One region of the Nonomuraea sp. NPDC049637 genome, then DNA from elsewhere that is predicted to be linked to it. Evidence: riboswitches for the same ligand, from Rfam matches in the RefSeq annotation. Region 1 holds a riboswitch; the other holds the start of a gene.
What was found. Region 1 has a riboswitch for glycine ahead of gcvP (aminomethyl-transferring glycine dehydrogenase). Riboswitches for the same ligand answer to the same signal wherever they lie in the genome.
Positions count from the first base shown of each region.

Region 2: another riboswitch for glycine. It lies ahead of gcvT (glycine cleavage system aminomethyltransferase GcvT); the one in region 1 lies ahead of gcvP (aminomethyl-transferring glycine dehydrogenase).

Region 1 covers NZ_JBFAOM010000043.1:3,309-12,034, forward strand. The annotation lists gene AB0J71_RS39050 (mannose-1-phosphate guanyltransferase) at 1-1,109, shown strand, start outside; gene AB0J71_RS39055 (FHA domain-containing protein) at 1,371-1,883, shown strand; gene AB0J71_RS39060 (MerR family transcriptional regulator) at 1,907-2,533, shown strand; gene AB0J71_RS39065 (bifunctional nuclease family protein) at 2,666-3,136, shown strand; gene AB0J71_RS39070 (MerR family transcriptional regulator) at 3,284-3,904, shown strand; glycine riboswitch at 3,953-4,049, shown strand; gene gcvP (aminomethyl-transferring glycine dehydrogenase) at 4,216-7,041, shown strand; gene AB0J71_RS39080 (hypothetical protein) at 7,169-7,969, shown strand; gene AB0J71_RS39085 (hypothetical protein) at 7,988-8,350, opposite strand; gene AB0J71_RS39090 (alpha/beta family hydrolase) at 8,433-8,726, shown strand, end outside.
Region 2 covers NZ_JBFAOM010000102.1:4-6,576, forward strand. The annotation lists partial or broken gene AB0J71_RS49385 (glycine cleavage system protein H) at 1-210, opposite strand, end outside; gene gcvT (glycine cleavage system aminomethyltransferase GcvT) at 207-1,292, opposite strand; glycine riboswitch at 1,327-1,426, opposite strand; glycine riboswitch at 1,447-1,544, opposite strand; gene AB0J71_RS49395 (M28 family peptidase) at 1,828-3,201, opposite strand; gene AB0J71_RS49400 (M4 family metallopeptidase) at 3,273-5,567, opposite strand; gene AB0J71_RS49405 (gamma-glutamyl-gamma-aminobutyrate hydrolase family protein) at 5,790-6,479, opposite strand; gene AB0J71_RS49410 (3-oxoacyl-ACP reductase) at 6,476-6,573, opposite strand, start outside.

The DNA of each region.
Region 1 (8,726 bases):
AGTCGGCCGCCGGCGGCATCGCCCTGCGCACCACGCCCGGCGACCCGCAGAGCGTCGACATCGTCATCATGGACGACCGCGGCGCCGACCTGCCCCCGGCCGCCCAGCGCAAGCTGGAGCGCGTCTTCTCCCGCCAGGAGTACCGGCGGGCCTTCCCCGGCGAGATCGCCGAGCTGCACTACCCGGCCAGGGCCGTCGAGGGCTACACGCACGAGCTGATGCGGGCCATCGGCGTCACCGGCGTCAAGGACATGAAGGTCGTGGTCGACTGCGCCGGCGGCACCTCCTCCCTGGTGATGCCCACGCTGCTCAGCCGCGCCGGCGTCGAGGTGCTCACCGTCAACGCCCGGCTGGACGACGTCTCGCCCACCGAGACGCTGGCCGAGCGCCGCCGCGACCTGCAACGCCTGTCGGAGCTGGTCAGCTCCTCGCGGGCGGCGTTCGGCGTGCGCTTCGACCCGGTCGGCGAACGCATCGCGCTGGTGGACGAGACCGGCCAGCTCATCAGCGAGGAACGCGCCCTGCTGGTCGTGCTGGACCTGGTGGCGGCCGAGCGCCGGGGCGGCCGGGTGGCCCTGCCGGTCACCACCACCCGGGTCGCCGAGCAGGTCTGCCGCTTCCACGGCGTGCAGGTGCAGTGGACCTCGACCGCGCTCGACGCCCTGACCTCCGCCGCCCAGGGCCCCGACATGATCTTCGCGGCCGACGGGCGCGGCGGGTTCGTCGTGCCGGAGTTCAGCCCGGCCATCGACGGCCTGGCCGCGTTCATGCGCCTGCTGGGGCTGGTGGCCCGCACCCGGCTGTCGCTCAGCCAGATCGACGCCAGGATCCCCGAGGTCAAGCTGCTGCGGCGGAGCGTCCCGACCCAGTGGGCGGCCAAGGGCGCGGTGATGCGCTCGGTCATCGAGGCCGCCGAGGCCGAGCCCGACGGCTGGCGCGTGGACACCACCGACGGCGTGCGCGTCGCCCGCGACGACGGGTCGTGGGTGCTGATCCTGCCCGCCGCCGCCGAGCCGGTCACCGACCTGTGGGCCGAGGCCCCCGACATGGACGGCGCGCAGGCGTTGCTCGAACGGTGGGCCCGCGTGGTCGAGCAGGCGGCCGTCTGATCACGTAGAGTAGCGGAAAAGCCTTCGCCCGAGATGTGCGCGCGGAGTGCCGCAAGATCGTAATGTAGAAACGCGCGGCGGCATGGACCACGGGGTGGGGGCGGCGGTAACTTTGTCAGCGTCCGAACCGCAGTCCAGCGCCCCGCCTTGACCTTTGCCGCTGATCAGCGTAAGTTGCGGCATTCGCAAACTTGAAGAGCGAAGGCAGGCGCGTCCCCAGCACCGTCGCCGCGTCTTCGCGGTAGGAGGCCGAGCCGATCGATGCCGAGCGTCTACTGCACGCAGTGCGGGCACGCCAACCCCGAGGATGCCCGTTTCTGTTCCCGCTGTGGGTCACCGCTGACCAGACCCGAGGTCTCCGGGGACACCACGTCGACGATCTCGGTCGCGGGAATCGAGGCGTACGAGGCTGAGACAGGCGACATGCTCCTGGCCGAACGGGCGCTGGTCGAACAGCTCCCGCCCGGCACGGCGTTGCTCACGGTGACCAGAGGGCCCAACCAGGGCAGCCGGTTCCGGCTGGACAAGGACCTCACCACGACCGGGCGCCACCCGGAGAGCGACATCTTCCTCGACGACATCACCGTCTCGCGCCGCCACGTCGAGTTCTACCGCCACCGCGGCGGCCAGTTCTCCGTACGCGACGTGGGCAGCCTCAACGGCACCTACGTCAACCGGGAGCGCATCGAGGAGGTCCCCCTGCACTCCGGAGACGAGGTGCAGATCGGCAAGTTCCGCCTCGTCTTCCTGATGAGGGTCAACGCCGGCGCATGAGCTCACAGGCGGCACGCTCGCACATGAGCATCGGGGAGGTGCTCGCCCTGCTGCAGGGCGAGTTCCCCGACGTCACCGTGTCCAAGATCCGCTTCTTGGAGGGTGAGGGGCTGATCGAGCCCGAGCGCAGCCCCTCGGGCTACCGCAAGTTCACCCATCTCCACGTCGAGCAGTTGCGGTTCATCCTGACCGAGCAGCGCGACCACTACCTGCCGCTTCGGGTGATCAAGGACAGGATGGCCGAGAGCTTCGGCCGTCCGCGCGCGGTGCAGCAGGCCCAGGAGATCCGCTACGACCGGGCCCAGCTGCTGGAGGCGGCCGGCATCGACGAGGAGACCCTCGCCGAGCTGGAGGACTACGGCCTGCTCGCCCCCGTGGCCAGGCGCTACGACGAGGAGGCGCTGAAGATCGCGCGCACCGTCGGCGCCCTGGCCCGTTTCGGCCTGCACGCCCGCCACCTGCGCGCGGTCAAGGCCGCCGCCGAGCGGGAGTGCGGGCTGGTCGAGCAGACCGTCGCGCCCATACTCAAGCGGCGCGCGCCCGGCGCCATCGGCGAGGCCGACGAGGCTGCCAGGGAGTTGTCCACCCTCCTGCTCGACCTGCACGCCTCCCTGGTGCGCCTCGGCGTCAGGTCTGTCCTGGGCCGTTGAGGGCACGGAGCTGGAAGGCCGGGGCACATTCCACGCCTGCCGGGTGTTACGTTGAAATACACAAGCGTGTAGCAGAAACGACCCAGTCAACAGCTGTGCCGGGCGACCGGCCGGTCGAATACGGAGCAGCCCGTGTTGCAGATGGAGGTCGTGGGCGTTCGAGTTGAGATGCCCACAAATCAGCCGATCGTCTTGCTCAAGGAGGCACACGGGGAACGGTTCCTTCCGATCTGGATCGGCATGACCGAGGCGACCGCGATCGCCCTGGCGCAGGCCGAGGAGCCGCCGCCCCGGCCGCTCACGCACGACCTGTTCAGGGACGTGCTGAGCGCGCTCGGCGTCGGGCTGCGCGCGGTCAACATCGTGGCCCTGCGTGACGGCATCTTCTTCGCCGACCTGGTGTTCTCCAACGGCGTGGAGGTCAGCGCCCGGCCCTCCGACTCGATCGCCCTGGCGCTGCGCACCGGTGCGCGCATCTTCGCCAGCGAAGAGGTCGTCCAGGAGGCCGGTGTGATCATCCCTGACGACCAGGAGGACGAGGTGGAGAAGTTCAGGGAGTTCCTTGACACGATCACTCCCGAGGACTTCGGCAGGGCGGGGTAGGTATTTCAGTGCATTTACGCTTCACGACGCGCCGAGCCGGATCGTTGACTGAGCATGGTCACGGTCCTACGGTGCAAGTGAAACCCGTGGTCGCCCTTTACGAACCCCCAGATCAGGCCATGGGATGAGAGAAAGCCGGAGGTCCGCGTGGCGGTCAGCAGCGGCGAGGGAAAGACGGCCGGCCAGGAAGATCCGGTGCGGCGCGAGAGCGCGCGGCAGCGTGCCGGAGAGCAGGGCCTGCTCTTCGACGAGCAGCCTGCGACCGTGCCCGACGACATCGGATACCGCGGGCCCACAGCCTGCTCGGCGGCCGGCATCACCTACAGGCAGCTCGACTACTGGGCGCGCACGGGCCTGGTCGAGCCCACGATAAGAGCCGCGCACGGCTCGGGCTCGCAGCGGCTCTACAGCTTCCGCGACATCCTGGTGCTCAAGGTCGTCAAGCGGCTGCTCGACACCGGGGTGTCGTTGCAGCAGATCCGCACCGCCGTGCAGCATCTGCGTGACCGCGGGGTCGCCGACCTCGCGCAGATCACGCTCATGAGCGACGGCGTCAGCGTCTACGAGTGCACCTCGGCCGACGAGGTGATCGATCTGCTCCAGGGCGGCCAGGGCGTGTTCGGCATCGCGCTCGGCCGGGTCTGGCGAGAGGTCGAGGGCTCCCTCGCGGAGCTGCCGGGGGAACGGGCGGCGGTCGAGGACACCGTCCCGGCCGACCATCCCGCTGACGAGCTCGCCAAGCGGCGTCGCGCACGCCGCACGGGGTGAGCTGAACCGCTGAACACACCGTAGTAATCTAGGACAGAGTAAGGCTGATGACCCCGTGCGGGAGAGTCCCTGGGCTTCGGTCCTGGGGCGCCGAAGGAGCAACCCTCCCCGGAATCTCTCAGGCATCCCGTACCGCTCGGGTGAGGCAACTCTGGAAAGCAGGTGCGCCCGCCAGGCGCACCTCACCGACGGTGCAAGCCCCACGGTGGGGTGAAGCTCTCAGGTCGCGATGACGTCGCGATGACAGAGGGGGAGATCCGGCACTCGCCCGCGCCCTGGCGCCGGTCTCCAAGCCTCGGGAGGCAACCTCCATGACCGACCTGTCCGCTCCGCCGTTCTCGTCCAGGCACATCGGCCCATCGGAGTCCGAGCAGCAGCGCATGCTCGAGGCCGTGGGCTTCGAGTCCGTCGGCGATCTGGTGGCCGTGGCCGTGCCCGAGGCCATCAGGGTCAAGGACCGGCTCAAGCTGCCGGCCGCCGCGAGCGAGACCGAGGCCATCGCCGAGCTGCGCGAACTGGCCTCCCGCAACCGGGTGCTGACCTCCATGATCGGCCTGGGCTACTACGACACCGTCACGCCCGCCGTCATCCGGCGCAACCTGCTGGAGAATCCGGGCTGGTACACCGCCTACACGCCGTACCAGCCGGAGATCTCGCAGGGGCGCCTGGAGGCGCTGCTGAACTTCCAGACGGTCGTCTCCGACCTGACCGGCCTCGACGTCGCTGGCGCCTCCCTGCTGGACGAGGCCACCGCCGCGGCCGAGGCCATGACGCTGGCCCGCCGCGCCGGCAAGTCCAAGAGCGACGTGTTCGTCGTCGACGCCGACACGCTGCCCCAGACCAAAGCCGTGCTGGCCACCCGCGCCGAGCCGCTCGGCATCACGCTGGTCGAGCACGACCTCGACGGCGAGCTGCCCGAGTGCTTCGGCGTGCTCGTCCAGTACCCGGGCGCCTCGGGCCGCCTGCGCGACTTCCGCGACGTGGCCGCCAGGGCGCACGAGGCGGGCGCGCTCGTCGTGGCCGCCGCCGACCTGCTGGCCCTCACGCTCGTGGCCGCCCCCGGCGAGCTGGGCGCCGACATCGCCGTCGGCTCCTCCCAGCGCTTCGGCGTCTCCTTCGGGTTCGGCGGGCCGCACGCGGCCTACATGTCCGTACGCGAGGGCCTGCAGCGGCAGATGCCCGGCCGCCTGGTCGGCGTGTCGGTCGACGTCGACGGCGACCCCGCCTACCGGCTGGCCCTGCAGACCCGCGAGCAGCACATCCGCCGCGAGAAGGCCACCAGCAACATCTGCACCGCCCAGGTCCTGCTGGCCGTGATCGCCGGCATGTACGCCGTCTACCACGGCCCCGAGGGCCTGCGCCGGATCGCGCACCGCGTGCACCGGCACGCCGTCGCGCTGGCCGGCGGGCTGCGCGAGGCCGGCCTGGAGGTCGTGCACGGCGAGTTCTTCGACACCGTGCTCGTCCGCGTGCCCGGCAGGGCCGCCGAGGTGGTGGCCGCCGCCGCCGAGCGGGGCGTCAACCTGTGGCAGGCCGACGACGACCACGTCTCGATCGCCTGCGACGAGAAGACCGGCGCGGCCGAGCTGGTCAAGGTGTGGGCCGCCTTCGGCGTCGAGCGCGAGGAGGTGGCGCTGGAGGCCGACGCGCTGCCGGACGGGCTGCTGCGCGAGTCGGACTACCTGACCCACCCGGTCTTCCACAGCCACCGCTCCGAGACCGCGATGCTGCGCTACCTGCGCAGGCTCCAGGACAAGGACATCGCGCTCGACCGTTCGATGATCCCGCTCGGCTCGTGCACGATGAAGCTGAACGCGACCACCGAGATGGAGCCGATCACCTGGCCGGAGTTCGCCGGCGTGCACCCGTACGCGCCGGAGGCCCAGACCGAGGGCTACCGGGAGCTCATCGGCACCCTGGAGGGCTGGCTGGCCGAGGTGACCGGCTACGACGCCGTCTCCATCCAGCCGAACGCCGGCTCCCAGGGCGAGTTCGCCGGCCTGCTGGCCATCCGCGCCTACCACCAGGCCAACGGCGACACCGGGCGGGACGTGTGCCTGATCCCGTCCTCGGCCCACGGCACGAACGCGGCCAGCGCCGTCATGGCCGGCATGCGGGTCGTGGTCGTGGCCTGCGACAGCGACGGGAACATCGACCTGGCCGACCTCGACGCCAAGATCGCCAAGCACCGCGACAAGCTCGCCGCGATCATGGTGACGTACCCGTCCACGCACGGCGTGTACGAGGAGTCGATCACCGAGGTGTGCGCCAAGGTGCACGAGGCCGGCGGCCAGGTCTACGTCGACGGCGCCAACCTCAACGCCCTGGTGGGCCTGGCCAAGCCGGGTGAGTTCGGCGCCGACGTGTCCCACCTCAACCTGCACAAGACGTTCTGCATCCCGCACGGCGGCGGCGGCCCCGGCGTCGGCCCGGTCGCGGTCCGCGGCCACCTGGCGGCCTACCTGCCCGGCCACCCGCTGCGCGACGGCAGCCCGGTCGGCCCGGTCTCGGCGGCCCCGTACGGCTCGGCGGGCATCCTGCCGATCTCGTGGGCGTACGTGCGGATGATGGGCTCCGAGGGCCTCACGGCGGCCACCGAGCAGGCCATCCTGTCGGCCAACTACCTGGCCCGGCGGCTGGCCCCGCACTACCCGGTGCTCTACACCGGCCGTGGCGGCCTGGTGGCCCACGAGTGCATCGTGGACCTGCGCCAGATCACCAAGGAGACCGGCGTCACCGTCGACGACGTGGCCAAGCGCCTGATCGACTACGGCTTCCACGCGCCGACCATGTCCTTCCCGGTGGCCGGGACGCTGATGATCGAGCCGACCGAGAGCGAGGACCTCGACGAGCTCGACCGGTTCGTGGACGCCATGATCGCCATTCGCGGTGAGATCGCCAAGGTGGCCTCCGGCGACTACGACACGACCGACAACCCGCTGCGCAACGCGCCGCACACGGCCGAGTCGGTCACCGCCGACGAGTGGGCCCACCCGTACTCGCGGACCGAGGCGGCCTACCCGCTGGCCTCGCTGCGCGAGGGCAAGTACTGGGTGCCGGTGCGCCGCATCGACCAGGCGTACGGCGACCGCAACCTGGTGTGCTCCTGCCCGCCGCTGGAGGCGTACGAGGACTGATCCGCCCGCGCGGGTCCCCGCCCGGGGGCCCGCGCCGGACCCGGCCCAGTCCTGCACCGTCAAGTGAGCAGACATGATCGCGACGAGCCGTTAGGCTCGGTGCGATCCGTCGCCGGAAGGAGCTCTCTTGACGTTCTCAGAGCTGCAGACCCCGCCCCTCGACACCGCCCGCCGCCTGGCCGAGGGGGGCGACCTGGAGGGTGCGGCGGCGATCCTGACCGAGCTGGTCGCCGACCCCGACAGCCCCGACCGGGCCCAGGCGGCCGTGGGGCTGGCCGTGGTGCTCGACGAGCGCGGCGACACCGAGGCCGCCCGCGCCGCGGCCCGCACCGCGCTGGCCACCGGCCATCCCGAGTACGCCGCGCAGGCCGCCTGCCACCTGGCCCAGGGGTTCGAGCGCGAGGGCCGCGACGACCAGGCCAGGGCCGCCTGGCAGGCGGTGCTCGGCGTCGGCACGCCGGCCTACGTCCCGCTGGCGCACCTCGCGCTGGCCCGGCTGGCCGGCAGCCCCCAGGAGGCCGGCAAGGAGCTGCGCTCCGCCCTCGACGCGAGCCTCGACTCAGGCGACGCCGAGGCCGCCGCGCACGCGGCCCGCCAGCTCGCCGAGACGCTGCTGGAGTACGGCGACCCGGGGGAGGCCGCCGGGCTGCTGCTGGACGCGCTGGAGTTCGCCCCGGCGCGGGAGCTGCCGGGGCTGCGGGTGCTGCTCGGCATCGCGCACCTGGAACTGGCCTGCGCCGAGTTCGCCGAGGCCGTCGAGAGCGGGGCCGACCCCCAGACGGGCGCGCTGGCCATCGAGCTGCTGGCGCGCACGCTGCCGCTGCGCGGGCGCACCGAGGACGCCGGCCAGGTGTGGACCTACGGCCTCGAACACGAGGACCGGACCATGGCCGCCGAGGTCCGGCTGCGTTTCCACCGCGACACCTGAGTGCCGTGAGGGGAAGGCTCAGCCGCGGCGCATGATGGCCACGGCGGCGGCCACGTTGATGGCGACGATCGCCAGCCACGTGATCGTCAGGCCGACCAGCCCCGCGTTGCCCGCCGCGATGGCGGTCAGCGGGATGCCGAGACCCATCGAGCCCAGCGCGACGGGGATGATGGCGGCGCCATTGTTCTGCCGCTGCTTCGCCTTGGCCTTGACCGGCGCGAGGCCCTGGCCGCTCAGCTCGGCCTGGACGCGGGCGGCGATGGTGGCGTCGAGCCGTTCGACGAAGGACTCGACGAGCGCGGCCTCGTAGTCGGGGCCGAGGTCGCGGCGGGCGTCGAGGGTGGCCTGCAGGTCGTCCCGGATCGGGCGCATCTCTGACATGAAAGCCATCATCCCGGTTGTCCGGCGCGCCGTCATCAGACCTGGGAGCCAACGGCGGATCCTCCCCAGGTACGGTGCTGCCATGGAGATCATGACTCCGCGGGGGCCGGCGCTGGTGCAGGTCGACGAGGCAGCCGAGGCCCGGCTGCTGCTGGTGCTGACCCACGGCTCGGCCGGGGGAGTGGACGCGCCCGACCTGCTGGCCGTCCGCGACGCCGCGCTCGGGGTGGGCGCGACCGTGGCCAGGGTGTCGCAGGCGTTCCGGGTCGCGGGGGCGCGGGCGCCGGGCTCGGCCGCCCGGCAGGACGAGGCATGGGAAGCGGTGCTGGGCGAGTTGCGCGCCGGGTGGCCGGGGCTGCCGCTGGTGCAGGGCGGC
Region 2 (6,573 bases), on a different contig from region 1:
CTCGCTCACCGACTTGGTGGACTCCACCTCGCCGACCGAGTCACCCGCCTCGACGGTCGAACCGACCTCGGGGAGCTGCACGAAGACGACGTCACCAAGAGCCTCGGCGGCGAAGGCCGTGATGCCGACGGTCACGGTGATGCCGTCGTCCACGCCCGACACCCACTCGTGCTCCTTGGTGTAGTTCAGGTCGTCAGGGATGTTGCTCACTTGTTCCTCCTGTAGAAGGGCAGCTCGACCAGGTCCATAGGTTCATGGCTGCCCCGGATGTCCACGGCCAGACCTGTGTCGGCCCCGGCGTCCACGTAGGCCATCGCGATGGGCTTGCCCAGGGTCTGGGAGGGCGCACCGCTGGTGACCTCGCCGACGACGGCGCCGTCGCGGGTGACCGGGTAGCCGTGACGCGGCACCCGGCGGCCCTGGGCGACCAGGCCGACGAGGCGGCGGCGGGGCTGGTCGTCCTTGACCGCCTCCAGTGCCGCCCTGCCGACGAAGTCACCGGGCTTGTCGAATTTCACCACTCTGCCCAGCCCCGCGTCGAACGGGGTCAGGTCGGAGCTCAGCTCGTTGCCGTAGAGCGGCATGCCGGCCTCCAGCCTGAGGGTGTCGCGGCTGGACAGACCGGCGGCCCGCAGCCCGTGCGGCTCGCCTGCGGCCTCCAGGGCGCGCCAGAGCGGCACGGCGTCCTGGTTGGCGACGAACAGCTCGAAGCCGTCCTCGCCGGTGTAGCCGGTGCGGGCGATGAGCGCCTGGCGGCCGTCGACCACGCCGGGCAGGCCCGCGTAGTACTTGAGATTGTCGAGGTCGGCGTCGGTGAGCGTGGCCAGGATCTCCTGGGCCTTCGGGCCCTGGATCGCGATGAGGGCGTACTGCTGGGAGCGGTCATCGACCGCCACGTCATACGACTTAGTACGATTTTTCAGCTCATCCGCGACCTTGTCGGAGTTCGAGGCGTTGGCCACCACCATGAACTCCTCGTCCGCCAGTCGGTAGACGATGAGGTCGTCGAGCACCCCGCCGCGCTCGTCCACGATCATCGTGTACCTGGCCCGGCCGGGCGCGAGCGCCGACAGGTGGCCGACCAGTGCGTAGTCGAGGGCCTCTGCGGCCTGCGGACCGGTCAGGAAGATCTCGCCCATGTGCGAGAGGTCGAACAACCCGGCCGCCTCGCGGACGGCTTTGTGCTCCGCCGACTCGCTGCCGTACCGGAGCGGCATGAGCCATCCGGCGAAGTCGGTCAGCGTGGCGCCTAGGGCCTCGTGGACGTCTCGTAGCGGCGTAGGTCGGGACATTTGTCGCACCTCAGGACAGGATTGGATGCCAGCATCCTCCCCCTCTGTCATGGATGCCTGAGAGCTTCGCCCGAGTTTTACCGGACTTTCACCTTCGGCGAGGCCCCGAGGGCCTGCTTTCCAGAGGTCACCTCCCCGTAAGAACGCCTTACAGGGCTGCCGCGCGGTCCTTTGCCTTGAGAGGTTCGCGGGGAGGGCTTGCTCCTTCAGGGACCCTGACCGGCTGTCAGGGTGCTCTCCCGCACGGTTTCGCCGGTGATGTCCGTCAGCCTAGTGCCGTCATGGGGGTGTTGTCGCGCTTCGCCCTCCGCCATCCGCCGCATCCGCGACATCCCGCACGCAGCGAAAAGCGGCCGCGGCCCCGGAGAGGCGGGGTCGCGGCCGCGTTGGTGGCCGCGCGCGAGCCGGTCATGGCAGGTCAGCTCGCACGCGGCAGCTCGGGGCGGGCCGGCGGTGACCGGCCCGCGCGGGGCTCGGGCCCGAGGATCAGGCCCGTGGATCAGGTCCGAGGATCAGACCCTGAGGTCAGGCCGGATCAGGCCCGTGCCCAGAGGGCGGGCACGTTCGGCGGCTCCCAGCCCGGCAGGCTGGTGTGCGCCTGGAGGCAGCGGTAGCTGACCCCCTGGTAGGTGACGACGTCTCCGGCCGTGTACGACTTGTAGGCCGTCCAGGTGGTGCCCTGGCCGTCCCCTCCGACGGTCAGGGTGAAGGACGCGGAGTGGTCCGCCGTCGTCCCGTCGCCGTTGATCCCTATCGTGTACGTCCCCGCCGCGACGCCGCTGGTGGTGGCGATCGTGACGGTGGACGACTGGCCCGCCTGCACCGTGGACGGGCTGAAGGAGACGGTGACCCCGCTCGGCACGTTCCCGGCGGAGAGCGCGACGCTCTGCGCCTGGCCGGACGTGACCTGGGTACTGACCGCCGCGGTAGCCGACTGACCGGCCTGGACCGATGCCGACGACGGGGTCACCGAGATCGAGTAGTCGTTCTCCGTGGGCGTGCTGGTGCCCACGGCGAGCTTCCATATGGCGTACGCGATGGCGTCGGAGTTGCGGTCGAGCGCCGTGGTGTTGATGGCGCTCGGGTAGCTGTCGCAGGCGCTGTGGTAGCAGCGGTCGAACGCCTGCCCGGCCGAGCCGCCCCACTTGGCGGCCTGGGCCGAGCTCTTGACCGCCCCGGCCCCCGTGGCCAGGCCGCCGACCCGGACGCCCGCGCTCTTGAACGAGGCGTGGTCGCTGCGGCCGTCGCCCTCCCTGTCGCCCTCGGTCTGCAGGCCGATGGTGGCGAAGTAGTCGTTGAAGGTGCGCTGGATCGCCGCGTCGTCGTCGTAGACGAAGTAGCCGGCGTTGGTCGAGGCGATCATGTCGAAGTTCAGGTACACCTCGACGCCGCTCGCGCCGCCGTTCTGCACGTAGTACCTGGACCCGACCATGCCCGCCTCCTCGGCGCCCCACCAGCCGAACCGCACGTGCTTGGTGAGGGTGGGCTTGCGGGCGGCGAGGGTGAGGGCGTTCTCCAGGAGCGCGGCCGAGCCGGAACCGTTGTCGTTGATCCCGGGGCCGGCCGCGACGCTGTCGAGGTGGGCGCCGAGCATCACGGTCTGGTTGGCCGGGCCGCCCGGCCAGTCGGCGATCAGGTTGCTGCCGCCGCTGAAGTTCTGCACGCGGGTGGTGAAGCCGGCCGCGTCCAGCTTGCCCTTGATGTAGTTCATCGAGGCGGTGAAGCCCGGCCTGCCCGAGGCGCGGTTGCCGCCGTTGCTCGTGGCGATGGACTGCAACTGGCTCAGATGCGCCGTCACGTTCGCGACGGGGATGTCGGGCGCGGGGTCGGCGGCGGCGCCGGCCGGTCCGGCCGGCGTGGTGAGGGTCAGGGCCAACGCGGCGGTGGCCGCGGCGCCCAGCCTGAGCATGGCGTTCACGTTCTGTGGCTCCTCAAGGGGGTTGGGCGGCCACCCCGGCGTGGCCGCCCAGGTCGTGCGACTTAGACCGGCTGCCAGAGGGCAGGGGTGTTGGGCGGCTCCCAGCCCGGCAGGCTCGTGTGAGACTGCAGGCAGCGGTAGCTGGCGCCCTGGTAGGTGACGGTCTGTCCGGCCGTGTAGGCCGTGTACGTCTGCCACGTGGTGCCCTGGCCGCCGCCCACCGTCAGGCTGAAGGAGGCCGAGTGGTCGGCGCTCGCGCCGTCGGCGTTCAGGCTGATCGTGTACGTGCTGGGCGTCACGCCGCTCGTGGTCGCGAACGTCACCGTGGACGACTGCCCGGCGGTGATCGTGGACGGGCTGAAGCTGACCGTCACGCCCGCGGGCACGTTGCTCGCCGACAGGGCGATGCTCTGCGCCTGGCCGGCGGTGACCTGCGTGCTGACCGTGGCGGTGGCCGACTGACCGGCCTGCACCGAGGCCGACGACGGGGTCACGCCGAAGGAGTAGTCGTTCGGCGAGCTCTGCCCGATCTGCAGGTTGTAGGTGGCCTGGCGGTCCACGTCGGCGCCGTCGGCCGTGATGGCGATCGAGTGGGTGCCCTGCGGGCTGCTCGCCGAGGTGGTGATCGTCAGCGTCGAGCTCTGCCCCGCGGTGATGGTGGCCGGGCTGAACGAGGCGGTCACGCCGGCCGGCAGGGTGCCGGTCCGCAGGGTGATCGACTGCGCCGAGCCGCCGGTCACGGTGGTGCTCACCGTGGTCGTGGTGCTCTGGCCGGGGGTGACGCTGCCGGAGGCGGGGTTCAGGTTGACCGAGAAGTCGTTGCTGCCCTGCGTGCAGGTCGGCTCACCGGACTGGGCCCGTACGCTGACGCCGTCCCAGGCGTTCTTGACCACGTTGAACTCGGTGCAGCTGCCCGGGTACAGGGTCTTGGCGGCCTGGAGGGTGGCGACCCTGGCCTTGGCGTGCGTCCACGGCTGGGTCTTCATGTTCAGCGCGGACATGAACACCTCACCGGCCTTGCGGATGCCGATGCCGGTGATCGCGGCGCCGTTGTCGCAGCGGGTGCTGGCGGGCTTGCCCGAGGGGTTGGTGCCCTCGGCCACCAGGTAGAACCAGTGGTTCTGCGGGCCGGCCGCCGCGTGCACCTCGGTGTTGGGGATGGAGGCGCTGTAGCAGTTCGGGTGGCTGAGGGCCGACGGGTTGTACATGTTGCGGATCGGCCCGGACCCCGAGAGGTTGACCTCCTCGCCGACCAGGTAGTCCGGCGGGTCGTTCGGGTTGTTGGCGTACGCCTCGGTGAGCGCGCCGAAGATGTCGCCGGTGGACTCGTTCATGCCGCCGGTCTCGTTGCCGCTGCCCGAGCCGCCGCTGGTGAACTGGAAGATGCCGTGGCCGAACTCGTGGCCGACCACGTCCATCGACGTGAGCTGCTGGGAGTTGGCGGAGTTGTGGCCGAAGGAGCCGTACTGGCCGTTCCAGTAGGCGTTGACGTCGGCCAGGCCGACGCGGGCCGGGTAGCCGCCGCCCTGGCCGTTGATGCCGTTGCGGCCGAGCCAGGCGCTCAGCATGTCCCATTCCCGCTGCGCGGCGTACAGGGCGTCGACGCAGGCGGTCTCCAGGTTCGTGCCGGAGCCGTTGCCCCAGGTGTCGGTGGTCTTCGTGTACGGCGTGCCGTTCTGGCCGCCGCACGCCACACCGCTCCTGCGGGGGTCGCGCATCGTGTACGAGGGGCTGGTGTCGATGGTGACGGTGCCGACGTAGTAGCTGTTGCCGGTGCCGTCGCGCACCTCGTCCCAGTCGTCGATGACCTTGCCGGTCAGGGCGTCCACGTAGACGTGGAGCTTGGTCTCGTGACCGGTGGCGTTGGCGCCGGTGACGAGCACCTCCCAGGCCAGCCGCGGGGTCGTCGTGGTGGCGTGCACGGACAGCACCGGCGTGGCGACGGTCTCGACCCTGGCCACCTTGGCCCTGGCCGTCACGGCGGCCTGGGCCGCGGTGACCTTCGCCTTCGTGCCGATCCCGATCTTCGTGCGCTGCCCGGTGGCGACCGTGTCGACCACCGCGCCGGAGGCGTCCGTGGCGACGACCACGTCGCCGCCGTAGACGGGCAGGCCCGCGTGCTTACGGGCGTAGGTCAGGTACTGCAGGCCGCGGACGCCTTCGACGGTCGACGTCAGCGTGAACGTGTCCTGCTCGGATGCCAGCAATGCCGCCGAGTCGGCCAGGATCGCGTTGTGTGCGGTGGCGATCGCGTTCCTGCGCTCGTCGGGGCTGGGAGGATCGGCCACCTGCGACGCTTGGGCTGTGGCGCTCGTGGCGCCCACCAGCGAGCTGGTGGTCAGGGCTAGCGCGAGCATTGCGGCAGCCCCCAACCTGAGTTTGGGGTTCACTCTCTGGCTCCTCAGGGGGGTGTGGAGTGGAAGAGCCCCGGCCGGCTGGGGATGAACACAGGGTGACACCGGGATGGCGCGACCCGGTACCCAACAAATTTCCTATAACGTGGTGATATGGCCCTCTGAGCTGGGATTTCGCGGGATTTTAGGGCGCAGAAAAGGTAAAGAAGCTTTCCAGTAACGGTCTCAGCAGGCCGCCGTGAACGCCTCGAAGAGCGCCGATCCGTCGCCCGCCTCCGGGTGCCACTGGACCGCTGCCGCGAAGCCGCCGGAGTCGAGCTCCACCGCCTCGATCGTCCCGTCGCCGGACGTGGCGGTGACCGTGAGCCCGGGGGCGAGCCGGTCGATCGCCTGGTGGTGGTAGTGCGGGACCGCCACCGAGTCCGTGCCGAGCGCCTCGGCCAGGCGGCTGCCGGGCACGGGCGTGACCGGCAGGTGGCCGAACTCGCCGGGCGCGGGGGAGTGGCCGGTGTGCCCGGTCACGTCGGGCAGGTGCTGGTGCAGGGTGCCGCCGAGCAGCACGTTGAGCACCTGCAGCCCGCGGCAGATGCCCAGGAACGGCAGCCCGGCCTCCAGGGCCGCCGCCAGGAGGGCGAACTCGGCCTCGTCCCGGAACTCCCGGACGTAGCCGGTGCGCTCGTGCGCCGCCCGGCCGTACCTGGCCGGGTCGACGTCGCCGCCGCCGGCCAGGACGAGACCGTCGAGCCGCCCCACGACCTGGGCGGGATCGCCGGCCGGCGGCAGCAGCACGGGCTGCCCGCCGGCCTGGACGATCTTCTCGACGTACATGTACGGCAGCAGCGCGACGGGCAGGTCCCACACGGTGAACCGGGCGGGCTCGACGTACGTCGTGACGCCGATGACCGGACGGGTCACAGCGGCGTCACGTACGCGCCGGAGATGCCGCCGTCCACCAGGAACTCGGCCCCCGTGATGAAGGAGGCGTCGTCGCTGGCCAGGAACGCCACGG